One region of the Rothia sp. P13129 genome, then DNA from elsewhere that is predicted to be linked to it. Evidence: riboswitches for the same ligand, from Rfam matches in the RefSeq annotation. Region 1 holds a riboswitch; the other holds the start of a gene.
What was found. Region 1 has a riboswitch for thiamine pyrophosphate ahead of ACN081_RS06410 (bifunctional hydroxymethylpyrimidine kinase/phosphomethylpyrimidine kinase). Riboswitches for the same ligand answer to the same signal wherever they lie in the genome.
Positions count from the first base shown of each region.

Region 2: linked by a shared signal. The riboswitch ahead of ACN081_RS08120 (ECF transporter S component) and the one ahead of ACN081_RS06410 (bifunctional hydroxymethylpyrimidine kinase/phosphomethylpyrimidine kinase) in region 1 are both predicted to bind thiamine pyrophosphate.

Region 1 is NZ_JBLXYA010000008.1:24,217-36,216, reverse strand. It holds gene ACN081_RS06460 (App1 family protein) at 1-479, opposite strand, end outside; gene ACN081_RS06455 (hypothetical protein) at 563-1,009, opposite strand; tRNA gene ACN081_RS06450 (tRNA-Ala) at 1,252-1,327, opposite strand; gene rsfS (ribosome silencing factor) at 1,514-1,948, opposite strand; gene ACN081_RS06440 (hypothetical protein) at 2,013-3,263, opposite strand; gene nadD (nicotinate-nucleotide adenylyltransferase) at 3,506-4,207, opposite strand; gene ACN081_RS06430 (hypothetical protein) at 4,263-4,496, opposite strand; gene obgE (GTPase ObgE) at 4,669-6,222, opposite strand; gene rpmA (50S ribosomal protein L27) at 6,397-6,654, opposite strand; gene rplU (50S ribosomal protein L21) at 6,706-7,017, opposite strand; gene ACN081_RS06410 (bifunctional hydroxymethylpyrimidine kinase/phosphomethylpyrimidine kinase) at 7,255-8,856, opposite strand; TPP riboswitch at 8,850-8,944, opposite strand; gene ACN081_RS06405 (Rne/Rng family ribonuclease) at 9,113-12,000, opposite strand, start outside.
Region 2 is NZ_JBLXYA010000012.1:27,028-39,027, reverse strand. It holds tRNA gene ACN081_RS08145 (tRNA-Gly) at 1,060-1,133, opposite strand; gene dcd (dCTP deaminase) at 1,248-1,835, shown strand; gene ACN081_RS08135 (hypothetical protein) at 1,844-2,977, shown strand; gene ACN081_RS08130 (MFS transporter) at 3,085-4,434, opposite strand; gene ACN081_RS08125 (DUF4235 domain-containing protein) at 4,687-4,965, opposite strand; TPP riboswitch at 5,157-5,259, shown strand; gene ACN081_RS08120 (ECF transporter S component) at 5,311-5,907, shown strand; gene ACN081_RS08115 (ABC transporter ATP-binding protein) at 5,910-7,547, shown strand; gene ACN081_RS08110 (energy-coupling factor transporter transmembrane component T family protein) at 7,547-8,350, shown strand; gene ACN081_RS08105 (aminodeoxychorismate lyase) at 8,367-9,245, opposite strand; gene ACN081_RS08100 (tRNA (adenosine(37)-N6)-threonylcarbamoyltransferase complex ATPase subunit type 1 TsaE) at 9,274-9,855, opposite strand; gene ACN081_RS08095 (low molecular weight protein-tyrosine-phosphatase) at 9,878-10,357, opposite strand; gene ACN081_RS08090 (hypothetical protein) at 10,508-11,395, opposite strand; gene dnaK (molecular chaperone DnaK) at 11,896-12,000, shown strand, end outside.

The sequences.
Region 1 (12,000 bases):
TGTTCTGGAGGAACAACATACACGGTTGTTTCTGCGCTCTCTCCCCCAAGAACTGACATGGTTACCCGATGTAAACCAGGCTCGAGAGAAATCTCTAATTGCGCATCAAGTACACCACCACGATCTGTCCTGAGCAAGAATATCTGTGAACCAATCTGAACCGACACTTCGGCATGAGCAATCGCTATCGCGGTGAAAGAACGCCAACCACGAATTTTTTGTTCGGGCGCATCATCATGCCCCGCATTAAAAAACTTTTCAAAGAGGTCAGTTTTGTAGAGCGCTCGCCCTAAGACACGAATCCAGCGTGTTGTGCCATAGCCAACGCTGGGAACAAATACGGGCTCTTTAGCTGCCTTGCGAGCTCGCTTTTCTCTCCATTGGTGGATATAACCCGCCACACGATATCCCAGATGAGCAGCACCATCAGCGGCTTCGGTGGCCATCTGGCGCAGATCTTGAGTACCTAATGAATCCATACCTCTAGTTTTTCACATTAACGAAACAATGGTGTGAAGATTCGTCTTATAACGAACCTTCACACCATTAAAAAGTTTTTCTTTTAGTGCATTGTCAGGACGCAATGAGCAGACCCTTTACCTTCTGCTTCAGCAGATTCTACAGGCTCAAAAATTCCCATCGATTTGATAGCGCACCGAACAGTCTCTTCAGGTGTTTTAGCATAAACAGATACCGCAATAACATGACCTGATAAGTCATGGATGTCGTCTGCGTTAACTCGGTAGAAGGTTGGCTCTGCGCCAAAAGAATGTTCGTTGCCAGAGAATTCTTTCTGATCGATAAAGAAACGCGCTGTACCAGGTTGTGGCTTTTCACCGATTTCTGCATTGCCAGTGACCACTTCTGTCTCAATAACCACAAAGTCGCGATTTTCTTCGAAACCTGAGGTCTTTTCGATGGTAAGACCAGGAACTGATCCTTCAGCGCAACCACTAAGTAGAGCCGTTGCGACCAATGCAATTGAAGCGAAAACTGATTTATTAGCCATACCCAAAAATATAGCGTGTTCCGAGTAAAAGACGGGGTATATTTCAGGTATTTTGCGACAGTTCGTCAATAAATTTTGTGGGGTAAAGTTTTCTCTTCAGGTATCCCCTAACATGCTATGCTCCGTAAACCTATCAGATTTGATGCTCGGTCTTGGCTCAAATGTGCACTAGCAAAGCTGCGCTGTCCCCTTCCTGAGGATAAAAAATGCTGGCTTGGATTGTATCCAAGCCAGCATCTCAGTGGTGGAGATAAGGGGACTCGAACCCCTGACCCCTTGCATGCCATGCAAGTGCGCTACCAGCTGCGCCATATCCCCATATATAAATTTTTCTTGTACCAAAGTACTCATCCATCATACACGACAGAAAAGACAGGAGGCAAATATCTTGAGTAGATTTTTGCCATGATTCTTTTGACTCATCGTTTTTCTTACAGAAGCTAAACATCTCAAACTATGTGTTTGCGCTATGTTTAACCTCTGCAAGAAATACGGCCTCAGATGTTAGCCTTCGTCTTCACGAATCATTTGTTGATCTTTTTCTTGATCAATCGTTTCTTCTACCACGGGTGCTTCGCTCTCTAGTCCAAGAGTAATACGTGGAGCATCAGACCATAAACGATCAAGAGCATAGAAAGCACGGTCTTCTTCATGCTGAACATGAATCACGATATCTTCAAAATCTAGAAGAACCCAACGTCCGCCAGAACGACCTTCACGGCGAACGGGTTTCATATCCATTTTTTCACGAAGGTCATCTTCCACCGCGTCAACAATGGCGTTAACAAGACGCTCGTTATGCGCTGAGACAACGAGGAAGCCGTCAATAAGGCCCATTCTCTCGGCAGTATCTACAGCAAAGAGGTTTGTTCCTTGCTTATCCTCAGCAGCTTGAGCCGCAATTTTTAATGCTTCGACAGATCGAGGGGAAGCAGTCATCGTGTCCTTTCATGACACTTCGCATCCAGTGAAAATCTAGGACACGAATCATCTGAGATAAAAATTATTGAAAGAATACAAACCATACAGCAATAACAGCCGCAAGAACAAGAGCCAGCAAAATAAAGAGCCACACTTTAGAGGAAGACTCTACTTCATTCTCTGTATTCTCAGATGCTGATAACGCTGAATAGTCTGTGTTCTCATATTCTTCAGCATTTACTAACGAAGAAGAATCATTGTTGTATTTGGCGCTTGAAGCAGCAAGCTGTTCACGAATACTCATCGTTTCTTGTGTCATAGCAGAGCTATCGGCAACAGAATCTTGACTCTTAGCTGTTTTCTGGGCAATAGAGGCAACATCGTCAGCAAAATTCACTGATTCAAAGGAAGTATCTTTTGCAACAACAGGCAGAGCACCAAAGGATGTTTCACCCGTAGATTCTACGGTGTCTTGAGGTGCCACAGTATTTTCCGTGGTGCTTGAGGCTTCAGCAGTTGCGTCTTCTTCTGTTGCAGAGGTCAAACTACCCTCCCACGGAATAGCCGCAGTAGAGTCTACTGCTTGTTCAGCAGGTAAGGTTTCTTCTTCAGTATCAGCAAGGGTCTCTTCTGGGACATGGTAACCACAAGATTCCAAATCTAAGCCGTGAGCATCTACTGCGGCGACAGGCTTCGGCAAACTTTGCTCTTCAGGCTGTTCTTCTCGCTCGTTTTCAGACGCAGTTTCGATTGGAGTTTCTGATACGGAGGAGTTATCCGCCTCAGCTTCTGCTGTATCGACCGCTTCGCTCTCTTCAAATTCTTCTGCGCTCACCAGTTCATCTTCAGCAAAAGAATAGTCACTTGCAGAGACAGCATGCGCAGGAACGTCAGGAGCCTCTGCCTGCTCCCCATCTGAGGGCAAAGAAGAAACCTCTTCACCTAGAGCAGTAGCTATCACACCAACATCTGCACGTGTGTCGTTCTCACCAGTGAACTGTTCACCGCTTAAATCATCATGAGAGTGAATATCGCCTTGTTCAGCTAGTGCAGAGAAGCGTTGTTGAACAGACAAAGCCTCATCACTAATCGACGCTTCGCCTGACCCCACATGGGCAACTGGCATATATGCGACAGTCTCTTCAGGTAGTTCAGTCCCATCACGTAAAGCACGCAAATACGCTGCAGCATCAATACGATAACGCGCAAGACGGCGTGGCCCCATGGGGCGAGTAGGAGGCGGAACCTCAATTCCGTCTTCGGTCACAAAGGATTCGTAGAGGTAAGAGTCCTCCAATGAATCTTTCTGTTCCTCAGCGTTATGTTCTGTCACTGATTCCCCTCAAACTATTAGCATCGAATAAATCATATTCTTTTGAAGATTTTACCAACTAATACAGTGCGGCACGATCTTTATCTCATTATATGTTCATCTTAAAAGAACAACCGCTACTTTTGTGTTGGTGTCTTGTTTATTCTCTTACGTAATACTGAACTGTAAAAGGAACCAATAATATAAATCTTATGGCGACACAGCCCCTTTTTTATGGGATAGTACGCAGGTACGGTTCTTCTTTACCGCTCGGCGATGTTCTTCTCATCCAAAGATTTTCCATCATATAAATGATGTTTATCGATATAACGGACAACTCCATCAGGAACCAGATACCAAATAGGTGCTTGCGCCATCGCTCTATCCCTAATATCGGTTGAAGAAATCGCCAATGCAGGAACTTCCATCAAGATATAGTTTTCTTGGTCAATTTCTGGTTTTTCAAGTTCGTGACCAGGGCGTGTTACCCCCACAAAAAACGCGAGGTCCCACAACTTATCCGAATCTTTCCAGGTCAGAAGCTGATTCATAGCATCAGCACCAGTAATAAAGAACAAATCACAATCGGGGCGTTGTTCCTTCAACTCTGTTAGCGTATCAATCGTGTACGTAGGGCCCGCCCGGTCTATATCAATCCGGCTCACCGTAAACGTAGGATTAGAAGCGGTCGCAATAACCGTCATCAAATAACGATCCTCGGGAGGGGTTACCGTCCGCTGCTTACTTTTCTGAAGAGGTAACCCCGTCGGAACGAACATTACTTCATCTAAATCTAAACGAGCAGCAACCTCGCTAGCTGCCACCAAGTGACCATGATGAATGGGGTCGAAAGTACCACCCATAACTCCTAATCGGGTACGACCAGGAACACGAGAAAGCATATTTTTTGGGGCTGATTGACCAGTATTTTCCTGACGCACAGGACTCCTTGACGTGAACATCATGCCTCATCAGCTCCAGAGCTATATCCTTTATATCTCTTGAGCCAAAGATGCAGCTCTAATGACTATGCTTTGCGTGATAATCAGCGAGCGCTTCAACTTCATCGCTACCAATATGATTAGGTCCGTGCTCAGGGCGAACAATACCACGACCGCTAAAAGAAATGCAGATAAAGAACATCACGGTAAAAGCGATAACCGCCAATGCTAAATACACATAGGTTGGAATGCCGTATACAAGATGTTCCGCGTGTTCGCCGTGCTCACTCGCTAAAATTAGTGCCTCACGCATATTCGAAGTTCCTTCCATCAAAGTAATGATTGTGTGGTGCAGGCTCAAAGCCCACTCATATGCTACCTGTTATCTCGCTCTTAATGTGAGATAACACCAACGAGAAAATAGAATCTTAGCCAATTCTCCGCTCAGAGATTGGACCCTGAGTACAGCAAAGAAAACTCAACGGCTAGTTGTTCTTTTTCTTAGCGTCCACGGATTCAGTCCAAACCCCTGCAACTCTTTCTGCTTCAAGCTCTGCACGAGCAGCAGCTTTAGCATCCATGCGGTCTTTATACTCAGCACGTTTTTCAGCTCGAGTCGGACGAACGATTTCTTCAAGACGTACGTCGGTTCCACGAGGAGATGTCAGAAGTTCTGCACCACCAACCATCGTAGGCTCCCAATCGAAGATAACAGAATCGTTCGATTCACCAATGACGACAGCGTCCCCTGCGCGGGCACCTTGTTTAAAGAGTTCTTCTTCAATGCCAAGACGGGCAAAACGGTCGGCAAGGTATCCGACAGCTTCATCATTGTTGAAATCTGTTTGCAGAATCCATTTTTCAGGTTTTTTGCCAATGACGCGGAAGAGAGGTTCAAGATTTCGTTCTTCACGACGAATCATAAATTCTTGCTGTTTACGGTGACGGAATCCTTTAGGACGAATAACCGCAACGTCTTCGCCCGCTTGTTCTTTTTCTGCAGCTCTGCGGTCTCTGTCTTCTTGTACGAGTTTTGCCATCGCAAAGGTAAGCTGACGTAGACCCTCGTGTGATGCCGTAGAAATCTCAAATACTTCGTAACCACGCTCTTCAAACTCAGGACGCACAAAATCAGCTAGTTCACGAGCTTCAGGTACATCAATTTTGTTGAGCACAATAATTTGAGGACGTTCATGCAAAGGAACTGTCACACCAGCGGTAGGATCAACTTCATAGTTTTCAAGTTCACCGCGAATAATGTCGAAGTCAGAGATGGGGTCACGCCCCGGTTCCAAGGTGGCACAGTCAATGACGTGGACGAGAGCAGAAGAACGTTCAACATGGCGTAGGAAACGGTGTCCTAGCCCTTTACCATCTGAAGCGCCTTCGATAAGACCGGGAACGTCTGCTACCGTGTACCGCACGTCACCGGCTTGTACTACGCCCAAATTGGGAATCAAAGTAGTGAAAGGGTAGTCAGCAATTTTAGGACGTGCAGCAGAGATGGCTGCAATCAGAGAAGATTTTCCGGCAGAGGGGAATCCTACGAGGGCAATATCTGCAATTGATTTCAGTTCAAGAACAATATCGCGTTCTTCACCGGGGATACCTAATAGAGCGAAGCCTGGTGCTTTACGTTTTGCAGATGCTAAGGCAGCATTTCCCAGTCCGCCTTGTCCTCCACGGGCAGCAATAAACTCATCACCAATATGTAATAAGTCTGCAAGAACATTGCCGTCTTTATCTTTGACGACGGTTCCTTCAGGTACTGATAGTACGAGATTTTCCCCGTTGAAACCATGGTGCATATCTCCACGTCCAATATCTCCATGAGGGGCACGCTGGTGTGGGGTGTGATGATATTCCAATAAGGTGGTGGATTGCCCGTCAACGGTGAGAATGACGTCTCCGCCGTTACCGCCGTTACCGCCGTTCGGTCCGCCTAATGGTTTGAATTTCTCGCGACGAACAGATACGCAACCGTTGCCACCATGGCCACCAGATACATGCAGTACAACGCGGTCAACAAATTCTGCCACGAAAAAATTCTCCTTATTTCTTTGAGCGGCTATTTCTTATATATTTCATCGGTTGGGGAAATAGTCTCTCGGTATTGGACGCTATACCTCTAAAGGTTAATAGCTTACTATATGCAAAAGAGGGCAAACACAAGCTGTGCATGCCCTCTTTTATTCATTCCGTAATAGTTAAGATTACTCAGCTACTTCGAGAATGTTGACAACTTTACGGCCCTTACGGGTACCGAACTCAACCTGACCTGCTGCCAAAGCAAACAGAGTGTCATCTCCGCCGCGGCCAACATTGTTGCCGGGGTGGAAATGGGTGCCACGCTGGCGGACGATAATTTCGCCTGCATTGACGGTTTGACCGCCATAGCGCTTAACACCGAGGTACTGGGGGTTAGAGTCACGGCCGTTGCGGGTGGAGCTTGCGCCCTTCTTATGTGCCATCTGTGCCTACCTTAGGTAAAAGATTATGTGAAAATCCGGGACGTTCTGAACTTACGCGTTAATCGCAGTGATTTTAACGGTAGTAAGCTCTGCGCGGAAGCCCTGACGCTTCTTATAACCGGTCTTATTCTTGTACTTCTGAATAACGATTTTAGGACCGCGAAGGTCTTCAATCTTTTCAGCAGTTACCTTGGCGGAAGCCAGGGTCTTTGCATCTGCAGTGACCTTGTCCCCATCTACCAGCAGCAGTACAGGTAGCTCAATGGTGCTACCGGGCTCGCCAGCGACGCGGTCAAGGGTAACGAGGTCTCCTACGGAAACCTTTTCCTGGCGGCCGCCAGCGCGGACAATCGCGTATGCCACTTGGGAACTCACTTCTCTCGACGTCTTTATATTGAACAATTTTTCGAAAGAGCGCAGATCCTGGTACCAAAACATGTAGTGCAACAAGACTCTGAGAAGATTTCTCGTTGAATCTTGAGCTTTCTAAGGATTCGCGCTCATCGAGCTATATCTAGTAGTTTCCTACCAGTGGTAGCTATCTTAGGCTCGAACGTGTAAAACGAACTTAAGAAGCACCGAAAGACAAGACTACGACAACTACCCCCGCAAGGGCAAGTGACACGCCGAAATTGGTTCTTCAAAGAAACGAAGCTCTAGCCAACAAGCTCTCAAAAAGGCGTTTTTCATGGAAATCAGCTCGCCATCCGACACTATTCTAGCTATTTTATTGACGAAGTTCACAGCCTGATGGGCTGATGTTTGAAACTCTTCTGAAGAATACGCCTCAAGCCATTCACCATAGGGGTGCTCCCCCGCATACTCTTGATAGGCAGAGTATAGGTTTTTTCCAATCTCAGCGTATAACCAATAACACGGGAGAACAGCAGCGGCACCCACACCATAACTTTCCATGGTGCGCGCTAAAAGAAAACCAGTATAGGCCTCTGTCGTCGTACTGGGTATCCCCGTAACATACGCAGAATCCCTAAAACGACTCACCCACCGGCGATGCAACTCAGATTCAACCTCAACAGCTTCAACTGCACCGTGAGCAAAGAACATCCGTGACTCAGTGTCCGTTGCACGAATACTAACCTGCCCTAGAGCACGAGAATATTCTTTAAGATATAAACCATCTTGGTCTAAATAATAGATAAAAGCATCCTGAGGTAGAGAGCCGTCACCAAGACCTTCAACAAAAGGGCAGCTGTTAACCTGTTCTCTGATAGAGGTACTCAATTCCCAGGCGTATTCAGAGAAGCTCTCACGCAAACGCACCATGTCAAGGTCTTGAGCCTGTAGCAAATATTTATCGACATCGCTAACTCGTGCACTTTGTTCAGATATCACAGAATGAACATGATAAAAATGATCAATCGGCCCGTTCCCGCCACCAACCTCAAGTCTTTGACCGTTGTTAATAGCTCCCGTAATCCACCGTTTAACGCGTTCTAGAGAAGTCTGCCAGCACCCTGTACGCGCAAGCTCAGTCGCTAAAGCAGCAGAAAAAGAACACCCCGTACCATGTGTGGTACGAACCTGTGCACGTTCAGAAGAACCAACCCATACTGGTTCACTATGACCTGGCATCATCAGCGCATCAGAAGTTCTCTCCCCTGAACAATGTCCACCTTTAACAAGAACCGCGACTTTATAACAATCAGCTAGACGCTGCCCCTGCTCACATAAAACTGACCATTGTTCAGTAGATTCTTCACCTAGCAGAACAGCCATCTCATGAGCGTTAGGGGTGATGACATCAGCATAAGGAAATAATGAAGAAAGCTCTGCTACCGAGTCTTCTTCAGCTAAAGAATCTCCACTTGTAGCAACCATAACAGGGTCTAGAACCACAACGGGAGGACGATATTTTTGCAACCATGAACGCACAGCAGCAATGACGTCAGAAGTGCCTAACATGCCAATTTTGACAGCGTCAATATCGATATCAGAGCTGAGTGCCTCTAATTGTTGAGATAAGAACTGTGCCGGAGGAAAAAAAGCCTGTTGCACACCACGAGTGTTTTGAGCAGTCAAAGCAGTAATAGCGCTCAACCCGTACCCGCCATGCGCTGCAATAGATTTCAAGTCGGCTTGGATTCCCGCACCACCACCAGAATCAGACCCCGCGATGGTCAGCACTCTCGGATATTCGCGTGTTTGAATAGAAAGTTGATGCGGTGTTAAAGTGTCGCCCATAAAATCGACATCCCTTCGCTTGTACTAACAAGAGCAGGTTCTGCGGGTTTTTCTCAGCTCTCAATAGAAAGCACCCCGTGTCCTGATATTCATGCACCTATGGTAGAAGTGCTTAAACTAGCCTAGGAAAAATAGACTCTGACGGCTAGAGTTTTCAGCAAAGACAGCGATTATGACTCTTCTTTACAGCAAAACAAAAGATGGTGTGCTCTGTATAGAACACACCATCTTTTATCACACCGCGGAGACGATGAGATTATCGTCCTTCACGTTTAATCTGGTCGGCAGAAACCCCAACACCGAGCATGACCGTATGCTCCTCATGTTCTGAGGTTGTTGGTACTTCTGCAACAGAAGCAACAATACTTTTAGCAGCTTGTCCTTCTGAAAGTTCTTGACGCTGCACCTCAGAACCCACACCAGTGCTCACTGCTCGACGCGAACGACGTTTACGAGGTGCTGGTGTATGCTCAGGAGCCTGCTCGGGAGTGGTTACTTCCTGAACAGTTTTTTCTTCGATACTCTGCTGACGTCCAGGTTGTGCAACACCAGTTACGAGAGACTGCTGGGCTTCTTGTTCTTTAGAGATGTCAGAAACGCTCACCGCTACCGAAGAACCAGCAGACGAGACCGGTGCAGATGCCCGACGAGAACGACGACGCTTGACGGGAGTCTCCTCTTTCTGAGATGAGTCTTGCTCATCTTTACGTTGGACATCTCGACCAGCTTTTTGCGCTGCTCTCGCTCGAGCTTCTCCAGCTCGAATCGCCGCTAAACGTTCAGAGTTCTGAGTGAATCGAGAAGAAAGATTTTCATCATATTCCTGTTCAGCAGTGTCCTCAGAAACAGAGCTCTGTCTTTCTTTAGAATCAAAGATTTGTTCTAAAGATTCTAAAGTAAACGAAGAATCTTCAGTTGACGATTCTTGTTCCTCTACCTGCTCATGAGCATGAGGAAGTTCAACAACTTCACCACCAATAGTAAGTACTAGCTCTGATGAGGAGTCTTCTGCCTGCTCAACATTCTTCACGTCTACATCACGACGTGATGGTTTACGACGCTTTCGCTTACGAGAGCTCTTAGACTCTGTAACGTCCTCAGAAGCTTCATGCTCGTGCGTTGCAGCAGCGATAGACGCAACGGCAGCGCGACGAGACTCTTCACGATGATCGTGTTCGAGGTTGGACTCTTCTGCAGGGGCCTCAGCATGAGATTCACGAATACGTGCTGATTTCTGATGACGAGCACGGCGACGATCTTCACGATCAGTACGCTCATAACGGTGGATATAATCTGAAGCACCGCCAGAACGTCCTTTAAGAGGTTGGTCATGAACAAGTAGTCCACGTCCAGAGCAGTTCTCGCAGGCTTCGGAGAACACTTCAAGTAACCCAGTTCCCATACGTTTACGTGTCATCTGAACCAGACCCAAAGATGTCACTTCAGCAACTTGGTGTTTGGTACGGTCACGGCCAAGGCACTCTACCAGACGACGCAAAACCAATTCACGGTTTGATTCTAGAACCATGTCGATGAAGTCAATGACGATGATTCCGCCGATATCACGCAAACGTAGCTGACGAACAATCTCTTCAGCTGCTTCAAGGTTATTTTTTGTAACGGTTTCTTCGAGGTTTCCGCCAGAGCCGATGAACTTTCCGGTGTTAACGTCAACAACCGTCATCGCTTCGGTACGGTCAATGACCAAAGAACCGCCAGAAGGTAAGAAAACTTTACGATCGAGAGCTTTATGAAGTTGTTCTTCAATACGGTAGTGCTCAAAAACGTCTTCTTCGTTATCCCAGCGTTGTAGACGGTCCACAAGGTCTGGTGCCATGTAGGTTAAGTACGCTTCAATAGAGTCCCATGCGGAGTCTCCCTGTACAACCATGGCGCTGAAGTCTTCGTTAAAGACATCACGAACAGTCTTAATGGTGAGGTCTGGTTCTTGATACAGCATTTCAGGAGCCAGAGTCTTAGGCGCTTCAGCAAGCTTCTTGATGTCTTCCCATTGGGCGCGTAGACGGTTGATATCGTGGGTGAGCTCATCTTCAGAAGCTCCCTCCGCTGCAGTTCGGACGATTACGCCGGCACCTTCAGGGAGTTTATCCTTGAGAATTTTCTTAAGACGAGCGCGTTCGGTGTCCGGTAGTTTACGGGAAATGCCGGTCATAGAGCCGCCAGGAACGTACACCAAGAAACGTCCTGGTAACGATACCTGACTTGTTAGGCGAGCGCCCTTATGGCCTACAGGGTCTTTCGTAACTTGTACGAGTACGGAGTCGCCTGATTTGAGGGCGTTTTCAATTTTTCGTGGAGTACCTTCTAATCCGGAGACATCCCAGTTAACTTCGCCGGCGTAGAGCACTGCGTTTCGTCCACGTCCGATGTCGATGAAGGCTGCTTCCATGGAAGGAAGAACATTCTGAACCTTACCAAGGTAGACGTTACCGATGAGAGAATCTTGTTGAGTTTTTGAGACAAAGTGCTCTGCTAGTACGCCGTCTTCGAGAACACCAATTTGGATTCTGTCGTCTTTTTGTCGAACAATCATCTGTCGTTCAACAGATTCACGGCGTGCGAGGAATTCTGCTTCGGTGATGCCGCGCTGACGGCGCCCTGAATGGCGTGATTCACGGCGACGAATTTTCTTAGCTTCAAGACGGGTAGAGCCACGTACTCCGGTGACACGGTTTGTAGTGTGTGAGTCTGATAGGCGTGGGGTGCGTACCTTGGTGACGGTATTTTCTGGATCGCCCTCGGTGCCACCTTCAATTTCGATGTCTTGTTCTCCGCGGCGACGGCGGCGACGGCGACGTGAGGTGACTTCGTCATCGTCAAGAGTGATTTCTGCGAGTCGGCGTTGACGGCGTTCTGCTTCGAGTGCTTCGCGGCGAGCTTCACGTTCTGCACGAGCTTTTTCAGCGATTTCTTCAAGGTTTGGTGAGAAGAATAAGAGGTTTGAGGTTGAAGCTGCAGCGGTAAGGTTTTTGAGTTCTTCTGCGAGAATTTCTTTTTGTGTTTTAGGCTGAGGTTTTTCTTCTGGCTCAGGTTCTGTTTCAGAAGAATCTTCTTCAGGGGTCTTAGCAGGTTCTGAGCTGTTTTCGTCCTCAGTCTCGTGATTTTCCGTTTCAGTTTCTGAGG
Region 2 (12,000 bases), on a different contig from region 1:
TGTTGGAGAAACACCGAGTTGAGATAGCCCAAAAGGAATAAAAACAAGACTAATTCCGACTAAGCATCACACTACATATTGCAGGGAGCGCAAGATAGTAAAACTTTTGCCACATGTTAAAAAAGCAAGCAACGTGCAACACAACAAGGCAAACACACCAAGAATCCGAGGGAATGCCATAATCTGCGCAAAAGGCAGGTAGGAAGTGACGAATCGGTTAACGATGAAATGTGGGAAAACAGTTCCAGTCAAACACAGAAGCCCGATAATGATTACAAGTGAGCGAATGATGTTTAACCCAAGCGTCCATTTTGGGACACTTGGGTTAAACGCTTCATTTTGATTGAAAGTCATCTAAGCAACTATTTCAGCGTCATTAGCTTGCCGTTATTAGCAAGGTATTCACATCGGTCGGAAGCGGACTTGTAGTTCTTGTAAGATTTACCAACAGAGCGTCCGGTAACATTGTTCGTCAAATCCATTCGTTAAGGTTATCGGCTGGGGGTTGCCCACGTCCAGCGAGTCTAGGCTGAAGTTTCTGTTGTGCCAATCCGACACTGATAGAGAGTTGTTAGAATGACTATTGTTCTCATTGTTCATATGATGACGCAAATGCTGGTGTAGTTGTAATTGCGTTGACTGCAATTAAACTTCCGGACAGAATCGCTACTTTGAGATTTATTTTCATTCTTGACTCCTTGTAGTCGTCTTTGTCTACAAATGCTTGCATAAAATATAATAATCCTATGTTAATCTCATGGTCACGCTCAAAGCGCCGGTAGTTGTGAGGAGTGCCGCATATAGATCAGCCGATGTAACGCATCGATTCCTGATGTAAGTTGCAGCTCATCCAGTGACGCTTCTTTACCAAAACCTAGCAGGGACGGCGTCAAACTACCCATCGGACACCCAATTCACCTCCAATCGAGGCTCCTCAACAGCCACTCTGTACCCAGTCAGAACACAAAAAACCCTCGGGTACGTGCTTGACTAGGCCAAACGCGTAACCCAAGGGGCTCTCTATCCACTCATATCTTTGTATCGAAATGGGTGTCTAGATGGAGCGGCTGACGGGAATCGAACCCGCGTATCAGGCTTGGGAAGCGTGCGCTCTACCATTGAGCTACAGCCGCATATAGCGTTGGTAAGACGGTCTGTCTTCATTTTTATTGCTATGTTGTGAATACTTTAGCGCGTTCTGGTACTAAATGAAAATTTCTGTACGTTTAATACGATATTTTTAGAGTGTGCTTATTTCAGACCGTGATATTCGCCAGGAGATTGCTGGCGGTCGTATAGTTTTAGAACCTTTTGATGAGTCGATGATTCAGCCGGCGTCGGTTGATGTTCGTTTGGATCGTTTTTTCCGTCTTTTTGATAATCATAAGTATCCGCATATTGATCCGTCGTCAGATCAGTCTGAGTTGACTCGTCTGGTTGAGGTCGCTCCGGATGAGCCGTTTATTTTGCATCCGGGGGAGTTTGTTCTTGGTTCCACGTATGAGTCTGTCACCTTGCCTGCTGATGTAGCTGCCCGTTTGGAGGGTAAGTCGTCGTTGGGGCGTTTGGGTCTTTTGACGCATTCTACAGCTGGTTTTATTGATCCTGGTTTTTCGGGGCATGTGACGTTAGAGCTGTCAAATATGGCGACGTTGCCTATTATGTTGTGGCCTGGTTCTAAGGTTGGTCAGTTGTGCTTTTTCCGGTTGTCTTCAGAGGCTGAGCACCCTTATGGTGATGGCGCATACGGCAACCGTTATCAGGGTCAGCGTGGTCCGACGGCTTCGCGTAGCTATCTGAATTTTCATCGTACTAATATCGTTTCGGACGGTTAGGGTTTTTGATGCGCGCTATACGTTTATGCCCTGCGGGTACGAGCGTCGAATTATTTTTTGACGATTCTCTTGAAGAGTCACTGGTTGCGGACGTTCTGAGTTCGTGGGCGGCGATGGACCCGGTTCGTTGTGTGGGCGATTTAGAGCAGAGCACTGCGGATGGGAAAGTTTTTGTTTCTGCGGAGTTGAGTTGCCCTGAAAAATATCGGGGTGTTGAAGGCTTGCAGTTTTTGAGCGTTCAGCATGTTGATGCCGCTCAAGAGCGTTTGACGGTTGAGGTGACGTTGGCGATGCTTCGTACTTTAGCTGGTTCGGTGAGTCTTTTTCATGCGGCTGCCTTGGGTGATGAATCTTCTGGCCGTGCCATGATTTTAATTGGCCCGTCAGGGCGTGGTAAAACGACGGCGTCTCGTTTTTTGGGGCAGCATTTTGCGTATTTGTCGGATGAGACGGCTGTTGTGCAGGATGATTTATGTGTACGTCCGTATCCTAAGCCGTTGTCGGTGATTGTGGAGAAGGGGTCTCCTAAACATCAGATAGATCCGGGGTCTTTGGGGATTTCGGTAGTTGCGCCAGATAATTTTTCGTATCAGCTATCTCGTATCGTACTTTTGGGGCGTGTCGAGGAGCCAACTGTTCCGTATGTGGAGGATGTGAGTTGGGCTGAAGCGTTAGTGGAGATTGCTGGTCAGACTTCTGGTTTGTTGCTCACCGATGATGGTTTACCTCGTTTGCTGGATGCGATGAAGCGTTGTGGCGGTGTGCGCCGTGTGGTGTATTCTGAGATTTCTCAGACATTGCCGGTCTTTAGGGAGTTATTGTCTTCGCCGGCGGAGGAGTCTTCTGCATCGTGGCAGATTGTTCATTCTGTTGAGCAGGAAGTACCGGCGGGCCTTGTGTCTCGTGTCCCGGGTACGTCTGCTGTGCTTTTGGATGATGCTTCGTTAATTTATGGTGGTGGGCGGTTGTCTGAGGTGTCGGAGTTCGCTGCTGATAGTTGGCTGTTGCTGGATGAGCCGTTGCCTGTGGATGTTTTTCGTCAGCGGATTGAACAACAGTATGGGCCTATTCCTGATGACCAGTTCCCTGCTGTATTGCAGAATCTTGTGGATTCTCAGATGATTTCTTATCAAAAGCCGTGATGTTTTAGTGACTGTTGTGTCATATGGTGCAACACAAAAGCTAGGGTGGGTGCTTACACAACGATGTAAGCACCCACCCTAGTTTTTGATGAGCGGTAAGTGGAGTATTATAGTTGCCCTTTTTCGAGGGTTTTTTGGTGTTCTTTGCGGTGTACTCGTGGTAGTGGCAGGGTGAGTAACAGACCTGCTGCAAGAACCACCATGATGCCAAGAATACCCCAGATTTGTGCACCGAACGCCCAGACGAATAGTCCAAATAGTAGCGGTGCTAGGGGTGCTGCTGCGCGTCCTGTGGTGGAGTATAGTCCGAAGATTTCTCCTTCATGCCCGGGTGGGGTGATACGGGAGAGGTAGGTTCGTGACGCGGATTGTGCTGGCCCGACGAAAGCGCAGAGCCCTAATCCACAAATCCAGAAGACAATAGGGTTTTGGATAAATAGGAGCGGGGTTGCAGAGATGAGCAAGCAGACAAGGCTAGAGACGATAACTCGTTTGGGTCCGATGAGGTCATCAAATTTACCGCCGAGAAGTGCACCGATACCGGCAACAACGTTACCTGCGATAGCGAAGATGATGATTTCTGTGGTGCTAAACCCAAAAGTACCTGCGGCGACGATACCGCCGAAGGTGAAAATACCGGTAAACCCGTCACGGAAAATTGCTGAAGCAAAGAGGAATGCGAGGGTTTTAGGTGAGTCTTTGTAGAGGGCTTTTAACGTTGCCCAGAGTTTTTTGTAGGAATCTATGAGCCCAACTTTGGGTGCTACTGGTTTTTTCGGGTGACGACGGTCGTGACGGTAGAGCGCAATAACAAGCGGTGTGCTAAGCACGATGGACCATACTGCTGAGAAGATGGCAACTGCACGAATATTCAAAGAGTTATCGGGTGAGATACCTAAGAAACCGGTGTCTGAGCCAAGCCCCACGAACGCGAAGAGGACGATTCCTAAGGCGATGATTCCGCCGAAGTAGCCTGCAGACCATCCGATACCACTAATTTTTCCAACCGTTGAGGGCGTTGATAGTTCTGGCAGTAGCGCGTTGTAGTTGACGATGGCAAACTCATTCATGACGTTTGCTGCGCAGATGAGCGTTACACCGTAGAGAAGCCATTGTGGTTCAGGGAACGTGAAGAAGCAAAGTGCCATGAGCACGGCTGTGAGGAACGTGTTGACTGCTAACCATAGGGTGCGTTGACCTGATGCATCTGCGCGTTGCCCTGTGACGGGGGCAAGTAACGCGATGAGTAGCCCTGCAATGGCGAGGCCTGTGGAGAGCATTTCGGAGGCGTCTTTAGGGTCGCCGAATGCTTTGCTGGTGAGGTAGACGGTGAAGACGAATGTTGTCATGACCGCATTGAAGGAAGCGCCACCGGCGTCCCATAATGCCCAGGCTGTGATGGTGCCGCGGGTCCCTAATGGTGCAGATTCGTTCTGCTCTTTGGCGTGTTTGCTCATAAGGATAAGAGTATCTATTGAGCATGGGTAATGGTGTGAAATACCCGCAGAAACAAAGATAAAGTGAAGAAATTTGTGTACTTTTTACCAGAACTATGTGCACTGTCTAAGGTTCACTTACAGTGGGCTTATCTTCAAAGGATTTGTTAGTGCTGATGAGCGGTAAGTTTATGGGGTTTAAAGAAGCGTAGACGGCAACAAGATGACTGTTGCCGTCTACACGAGGATGAGGTTTTCTAAGAGGTGATGTTCTTAGACTTCGTTTTGTCCGATGGGATCATTTTTGCGTTTTGCTTTGACCTCATTAGTTTTACGGGTGATGCTGACTTTGATAACGGTGCCAACAAGACCGGTCAGAAGTGACCATAGAATGATGTCTCGCCAACGCTCATCATCGTCGGGGTTGCTTGCGGGTGGTTCATTTCCGGTTACTTTTTTCCATGTTGCAGAGAGCGCTTTGTTTGCCACGGTGATGCCGGCAAGAGAAGCTGCGGTTCCTACAAGATTAATGGGGTTCATGTTTTTCTCCATCGTTGATGAGTATCCTTAGCAATCCTATAACAGGAGAAGCCCAACAGCGTATTACTACTCACGAATAATTCTCTAAGAAAGCGTGGAAACTGCAGATATTGTCATAACTTCTCTGGAGGGTGGAATTGAACGTAGTGAACAAACTATACTGAACAAGGCTTTGACAATAAAGCCGTATAAACATATACGTATAGAAGCGACAGGGGAGCACCGTAGGGTGCTGAGAGTGCGAAAGCAGACCCTCGAACCTGATCCGGTTAGTACCGGCGTTTAGGAAGTCGAGTTCTCTCAAACGTTCACTTAGTGTAACGTTCCCCTTCCTGTATTCGGGAAGGAAAATTTACAATGGCTAAGAAATCTTCTTTAGCGTGGCGAGTTAACGATATCGTTATCGCCTCTGTCCTGTCTGTAGCATGCGGACTCATTTTCTGGTTCTGGTCTGTTGCGATTTATCCGCTGGCAAAAACGATTTTTGCAACGGTACCAGAATATATGCCTCTTATTGGCGGTGGCTGGTTGATTGCTGGTGTGCTGGGTGGAATTGTTATCCGTAAACCTGGTGCAGCACTATATTGTGAACTTCTTGGCGCCATTATTGAGGGTATCCTTGGCACACATTTTGGTCTGTCCGTTATTATTTCTGGTCTAGTTCAGGGTCTTGGCGCAGAACTTATTTTTGCGGTATTCCTTTACCGCCAGTGGAATATTATGGTCGCAGCTCTTGCCGGCGCAGTATCTGGCTTCGGTATGGGCGTCTCAGAAATTATCATCTACTACGCAAATGAGCTTTCTTTTGCAAAGATGCTGGTTTACACGGCATGCGGAACGATTTCTGGGGCATTGCTTGCTGGGGTTCTTTCGTGGTTCTTAATGAAAGCACTAGCACAAACGGGTGTCTTGTCGTCCTTGGCTTCTGGACGGTCGAAACGAGCACGCGCCTAACCGTGGATACAACATCTTCCATAACGCCACCGCCTGCTGACTCTCAGCCGGTGCGTGGCGTTCGTATTAGTGTACGTGAGTTTGGTTGGCATTACGCAGGACGAGAAAAACCTACTCTAGAATCTGTAAACCTGACCATTGAACCTGGACAAAAAGTGCTTCTTTTGGGTTCTTCTGGCGCAGGCAAATCAACCCTTCTGCACGCCATGGGCGGGCTATTACACGACGATGATGGCCAATCTCAACAGGGCACTATCACCATCGATGGTATACCTGCTGAAGATGCTCACGGCGCAGTAGGACTCATGCAACAGGACCCAGAGTCATCTATCGTGCTATCTCGTATAGGAGATGATGTTGCTTTCGGGCCCGAAAATTTAGGTGTGCCGCATGAACAAATATGGGAACGTGTTAAACGCGCTCTAGCAGATGTTGGCTTAGAGAAGTTTGACTTATCACATCCGACGAGTGCCCTATCTGGCGGACAAAAACAACGACTAGGGTTGGCGGGCATCCTTGCGATGCATCCCGGTGGTATTTTCTTAGATGAACCAACAGCAAATCTTGATCCTGCTGGTGTTGAAGATGTTCGTGATGCCGTAATACGCGCACAAAAACATACGGGAGCAACCCTTGTCGTTATTGAACATCGTGTTGGTGTATGGGCTGAGCATATGGACAGAATTATTGTTCTTGGCGCAGGCGGACGTGTTACTCATGATGGTTCACCTACTGAGGTTCTTGCAGAAGCGAGGGAAGAGCTTATTTCTGCGGGGGTATGGGTTCCTGACTACACACCAGAGGTTCTTCCTTCAACGCAACAGGCTGGGGCAGAGCTAATTTGTGCTCGTAATGTGGCAGTAACTCGTCATTATCCTTCTGCACGAGAGCGACGTAAACGACGAAAGGCCCTTAAGAATTGTTCTGAACCGTATATTTTTGATGCGCCTATTGTTTCTTCAGGGATTAATGCTTCTATCCGAGCTGGTGAACATACAAGTGTTCTTGGCTGTAATGGTGCCGGAAAATCTACTTTTGCTTTGACCTTAGCTGGGTTACTCTACCCTGTTTCTGGGGAGATTGTAGCAACGTCAGCATTTTTAGAAGAAGCTGCTCCTTCACCGTCACGGCAGTATAAGGAGCCTTCACCTGATATGACGCAGTGGCGTTCTCGTGATATTGCTTCGCGTATTGGTCTAGTCTTTCAAGAACCTGAGCAACAGTTTTTAACTGCTACGGTACGTGAAGAACTTGAATTTGGGCCACGACAACTTGCGCGGCTTCGTCAAGAACCTGTCGACGAACAAGCTCTTAAACACCGTATTGACGCGTTATCTGAACGTTTACGTTTGCGTCATCTTGAAGGAGCAAACCCGTTCACCCTTTCTGGGGGTGAGAAGCGCCGTCTTTCTGTAGCAACCGCATTGGCAACAGCACCTCAGGTCCTCATTCTTGACGAACCTACTTTTGGGCAAGACGCTCATACGTGGAAGGAATTGGTGCTTTTGATTCAAGAACTCTTGGAACAGGGCACAGCAGTCGTTTCAGTAACTCACGATGATGATTTTGTGCGTGCTTTAGGAGGAATACAGCTAAGGCTTATCGCGGAATCAGACTATCACGGGGAAGAAGAACGTTGATGAGTTTTGATATTTTTGCGTCTACCGCAGAAAAAGAAGGGATTCTTGGAAGCGTTAATGCAGGTGTTAAAGTTGCGCTCACTTTGCTTCTGACAATTATCCTTATTCTGCTCAAAGATTGGGTGAGTATCACCATCATCTTTTGTATCGAGTTAGTGGGTTTATGGGCCTTGGGGTTGAACCCTGTGCGTCTTTTGGGTCAACTTTGGCCTGTATTGTTTGGTGTTCTACTATCGGGCTGGTCGACTGCTCTTTTGGTGGAGAAGACAGGGACGATGCTTTTTGACATGGGATTTTTGTCGATGAGCACTGGTTCTCTTGTGACAGGTATTGTTCTGACTATTCGTGGCTTGGCAATGGTTCTTCCTGGGATGATGCTCATGCTCACAACCGACCCAACGGACATTGCTGATTCTTTGGCGCAGAGCGCAAAATTGCCGGTTCGTTTTGTGCTCGGAGCATTGGTTGCTTTACGTCTTGTCGGGTTGTTGTTGAGCGAATGGAATACACTAGGGCAGGCTCGACGCGCTCGCGGTCTTGGATCAGAAGATACGTTGTGGCAACGTGTTAAAACGTTTTGTGGTCAGAGCTTCGCCTTGTTAGTTCAGGCTATTCGTCGTGGTACACGCTTATCTATAACGATGGAGGCCCGCGGTTTTGGGTCTGCTTCAACTCGCACTTGGGCTCGTATACCGCAGTACAGTCTCGTAGACGTATGGTTTACGGTGGGTGTTGTGCTGACGGTTCTGGCAGGTGTTTTAGGTGCTTTAGGAGCCGGTACCTTAACTTTTATCTGGCAGTAGTTTTTAAGGTTGCGTGTTACTCTTCTGCAAGGAATGCTAAGAATTCTTCAGTGGTCTGTTGGGACGTTGCTAATGCTGTTCCGTTGAGGTGTGTTACAGGAGCGATAAGCCGTACGGAAGAAGCTAACCAGACACCTTCAGATTCGAGTAAATCCTGAGGGTAAAGCTCTTGGTATTTGAGTTCCCAGCCGTGTTTGCGTGCTTGCTCAAAAATCATTCCTTGGGTAGTGCCGGGGAGGATTCCGTGGTTTGGTTCTGGGGTGAGGAGGGTTTTTTGCCCATTAATAGTTTGTGCCACAATGACAGAGCTGGTTGCGCCTTCTAGAATACGGCGGTCATCGGTGATGAAGATTGCTTCGTCTGCTCCTTGGGTTCGTACGTATCGTAGGACGGCCATGTTGATGGCGTACGAGAGAGTTTTTGCGCCGGCAAGTAGCCACGGGTATGCGGTGTCTTGAGCAGGATCATGTCCGCGAGGCAGCGTGATTGCTTTGACGCCGTGGGTTCTTTGGTCGAGGGTATTTTGAGGTGTCGGTGCAACGGTAACCCAGCTGTGTGGGCCGTTTGCTGTGGTACCACGAGAAATAATAATTTTGACGGTGTGTTCTTCACCTAGTGTCGTGGTGTGAGCCTGTTCTGCATTTTCTAGGGCTGTCTTAAGCGCTTGAGTGAGGTGCTCTTTTGCTGGTAGAGGGAGCTGCAATTTTCGGGCAGAATTTGTTAGCCGTTCAAAGTGTGCGTCAAATTTTCGGATGCTGCGGTTGACGGCAATCATCGTTTCAAAGACGCCGTCTCCGCGGGTGAGTCCTTCATCTTCGATGCTGATAAGTGGGCGTGAGGGGTCTACGAGTTCGCCCTCTGGATGTTGCTGGTTGAGCATTACTACTGTTGTCATAATTTCATCCTATTCTTGGGGTGTCGTTTTATACAGGTGGCGAGAAAATATAGTCAATATGTGATGCTGGGTGTGCAGGTAGTTGGAGGTTTTCTTGTTCTGCCCACGTATTCCAATAGGGGCGGTATGTTTCTCCGTCACGGTTGAGCGCTCGTTCTTTGCGGTGGTGTGAGGGCATGTCGAGCCAGCATGTGATGACGTTAAAGGGTGCTTGGTAGTTGTGAGGTGGTGTGGCGCCGACGCCCTCGACGATGAGCGTTTGGCGTGGGTCAATTGTTGTGAGGTGTGGTCCTGTGGGTTGTTGTGTATCCCAGTTCCACCCGAACCAGATGAGGGGGGATTGTGGGTTGTCGCTGAGGTTGTTGAGGTTTCGATGCCACTGCTTGATGCCTGCCTGTAGTCCGTTCCATCCTTGGTAGAGGTTTTCGAGGGTGAAGGTGTGGGATGGGACGTTATGTTGGTTGAGGTAGGTGCAGAGGTGGTGGGAGAACGTTGTTTTCCCGGCTCCGCTTCTTCCGTCAATGGTAATGATTTTGGGGGCGCCTTGTTGGCAGATGCTGTGATGGATTTTTTCGAGTAGTTGTTGTTCTTCGATACACAGTATGCTCATGGGCGTTGAGTTTTCCTCGTTCTTAGTGGGTCTGGATGTAGTGGATAATTCCGGGGATGGTGTCTTCAATCATGCGTTGGGTGTGATAGAAGTCTTCTTGAGTTCCGTACCAAGGGTCATAGATGCCACGTTCTTCGAATGGTGTGTTGCGTAGTTGTGGGTCGTATTCGCGCCAGAGGTGTATTTTTTCTTGGTCTTTGGGGTTTCGTGCGAGTTGCTGCAACCGTTGGTAATGGTTGGTGTCCATGGCAAGAATGAGGTGGTATGTGTCAAAGTCTTCTTGTGTGAAGGTTTTGGCCCGGTGTTTACTACTGTCGATTCCATGTTCGTTGAGGACTTTTTGTGCTCTTGGGTCGATGGGGTTTCCGTATTCTTCGGAAGATATTCCGCATGAGGATACTTCAACGTTGAGTTGTTGTGATGTGATTTTTTCTCTGAGGAGGTATTCTCCCATGGGGGAACGGCAGATGTTTCCTGTGCAGACAACCAAGATTTTATTCATGTTTCTATCTTTTCATGGTGGGGGAGATATTACCTATCTTTTCTTGTGAATAGATGGTGGGGTAGGAGAACTGATAGAAAATGCGGTTTCTGTACTCCCCTTGGGAGGGGAGTACAGAAACCGCATAGGATTTTTTATCTGAGGTGGAGTTTAGAACTTTCCGTCGTATGCAGGGCGGTTGATGGGGCCTGCATATCCTACGGTGTCGAGTACGTGCCAGTGTCCCATATCGTTGTTGCGGATGACCCAGATGGCTTTGACCCAGCTTTTACCGGAGGAGAACCAACGGTTGTTGAGGTTAAGGTTGAGGCGTCCAATTCCGGTTTTTCCGGAGAACCGTAGTTTTTGTGCTTGAACCATGATGGATCCTGAAGGTAGCACGATGTCGGAGCCATTGGGGTTTCCGGTAGAACCGTTGAAAGAGTGGGGGATGACTGCACCAGAAGCATTAACTGGGGCGGACCAGTTGCCGGCGTAGAATCCTGGGGCACTTCCTGATCCGGTGGTGATGGACTGGAAGCGTGCGCTTGCGTTGCCGTAGGTGTTGGTGCGGTTGTAATCGTTGTTGACGGGGACGATATAGCACTGTACGTCGTATCCGTTAGGTCCTGCATCTTCTGCGGAGAGAGCTAGTGAGACTTCGCGTCCCCAGTGCCATGCTCGTCCTTCACCGTTGGATTGGTCAATAAAGGATGCGCAAGGGATGTCTTTGCGCCATGCTCCGTCGGGGCATCCTGCAGGTAGCGTTGGGTATGAGGGGTTTGTGGTTCCGCCGTGTCCACCATGTCCACCATGTCCGCCGGTGCTTCCACCATTGCCATGCCCGTGTCCACCATTGCCATGTCCGTGTCCACCGTGTCCACCGTGTCCATCATGATGGTGGTTACCGTCTCCGGTGCTTCCACCGTGTCCGTGTCCGTGGTGTTCTTCGTCAGCGCCGGTGCTATGGGAGAACGCTGCGGTTGTCGTGATAGCAAGTGCAGGGATTGCTAGGGCTGCGCCTTTAAGAACGATGCGGCGTGATTCTGAGTGAGTCATGCTGTCTTCCTAACATATGTTTTGTGATAGGTGGCGCGATGGTGCGCCCGGTCTTGCTCTAGCGTATGTCAGTTTTTTGTAGAGAAGATATGGAAGAACAGAATTGTAGGGACAAGTGTTTACGCTTGTCCGCTAGGTAGTTGTGTCATATTTCTGATAGTTACGTGATGGTTGGCGCTGGTTCTTATATGGCTTTTCTATAGAGTGAGCTTGTGGGTGGGTAAAGATACCTCGAAGATTAATTGCTGAAAGCGAACAGCTTGCAATGTTTGTTCTATAGAATGCCGGTTTTTAGGGTGTTTTTCGGGTGTACTGAGGTGAATATCCATAAAAATATTGTTAGTTGTATAAATAAAGTTGAGTTAAATAGACTCAACTCTATTGACAAATGGCTCAGAAGTGAGAAACTTAAGACAAGCGCTTATTGAAAAATCCGTTCACGGTGTTCAATAAAGCCAGATACCTAAGAAAACAACATCTATCTCTAAGGAGTGCATAATATGTCACGTGCAGTAGGCATTGACCTCGGTACCACAAACTCAGTCGTTTCAGTTCTTGAAGGTGGCGAACCTGTCGTTATCGCTAACGCAGAGGGCGCACGTACC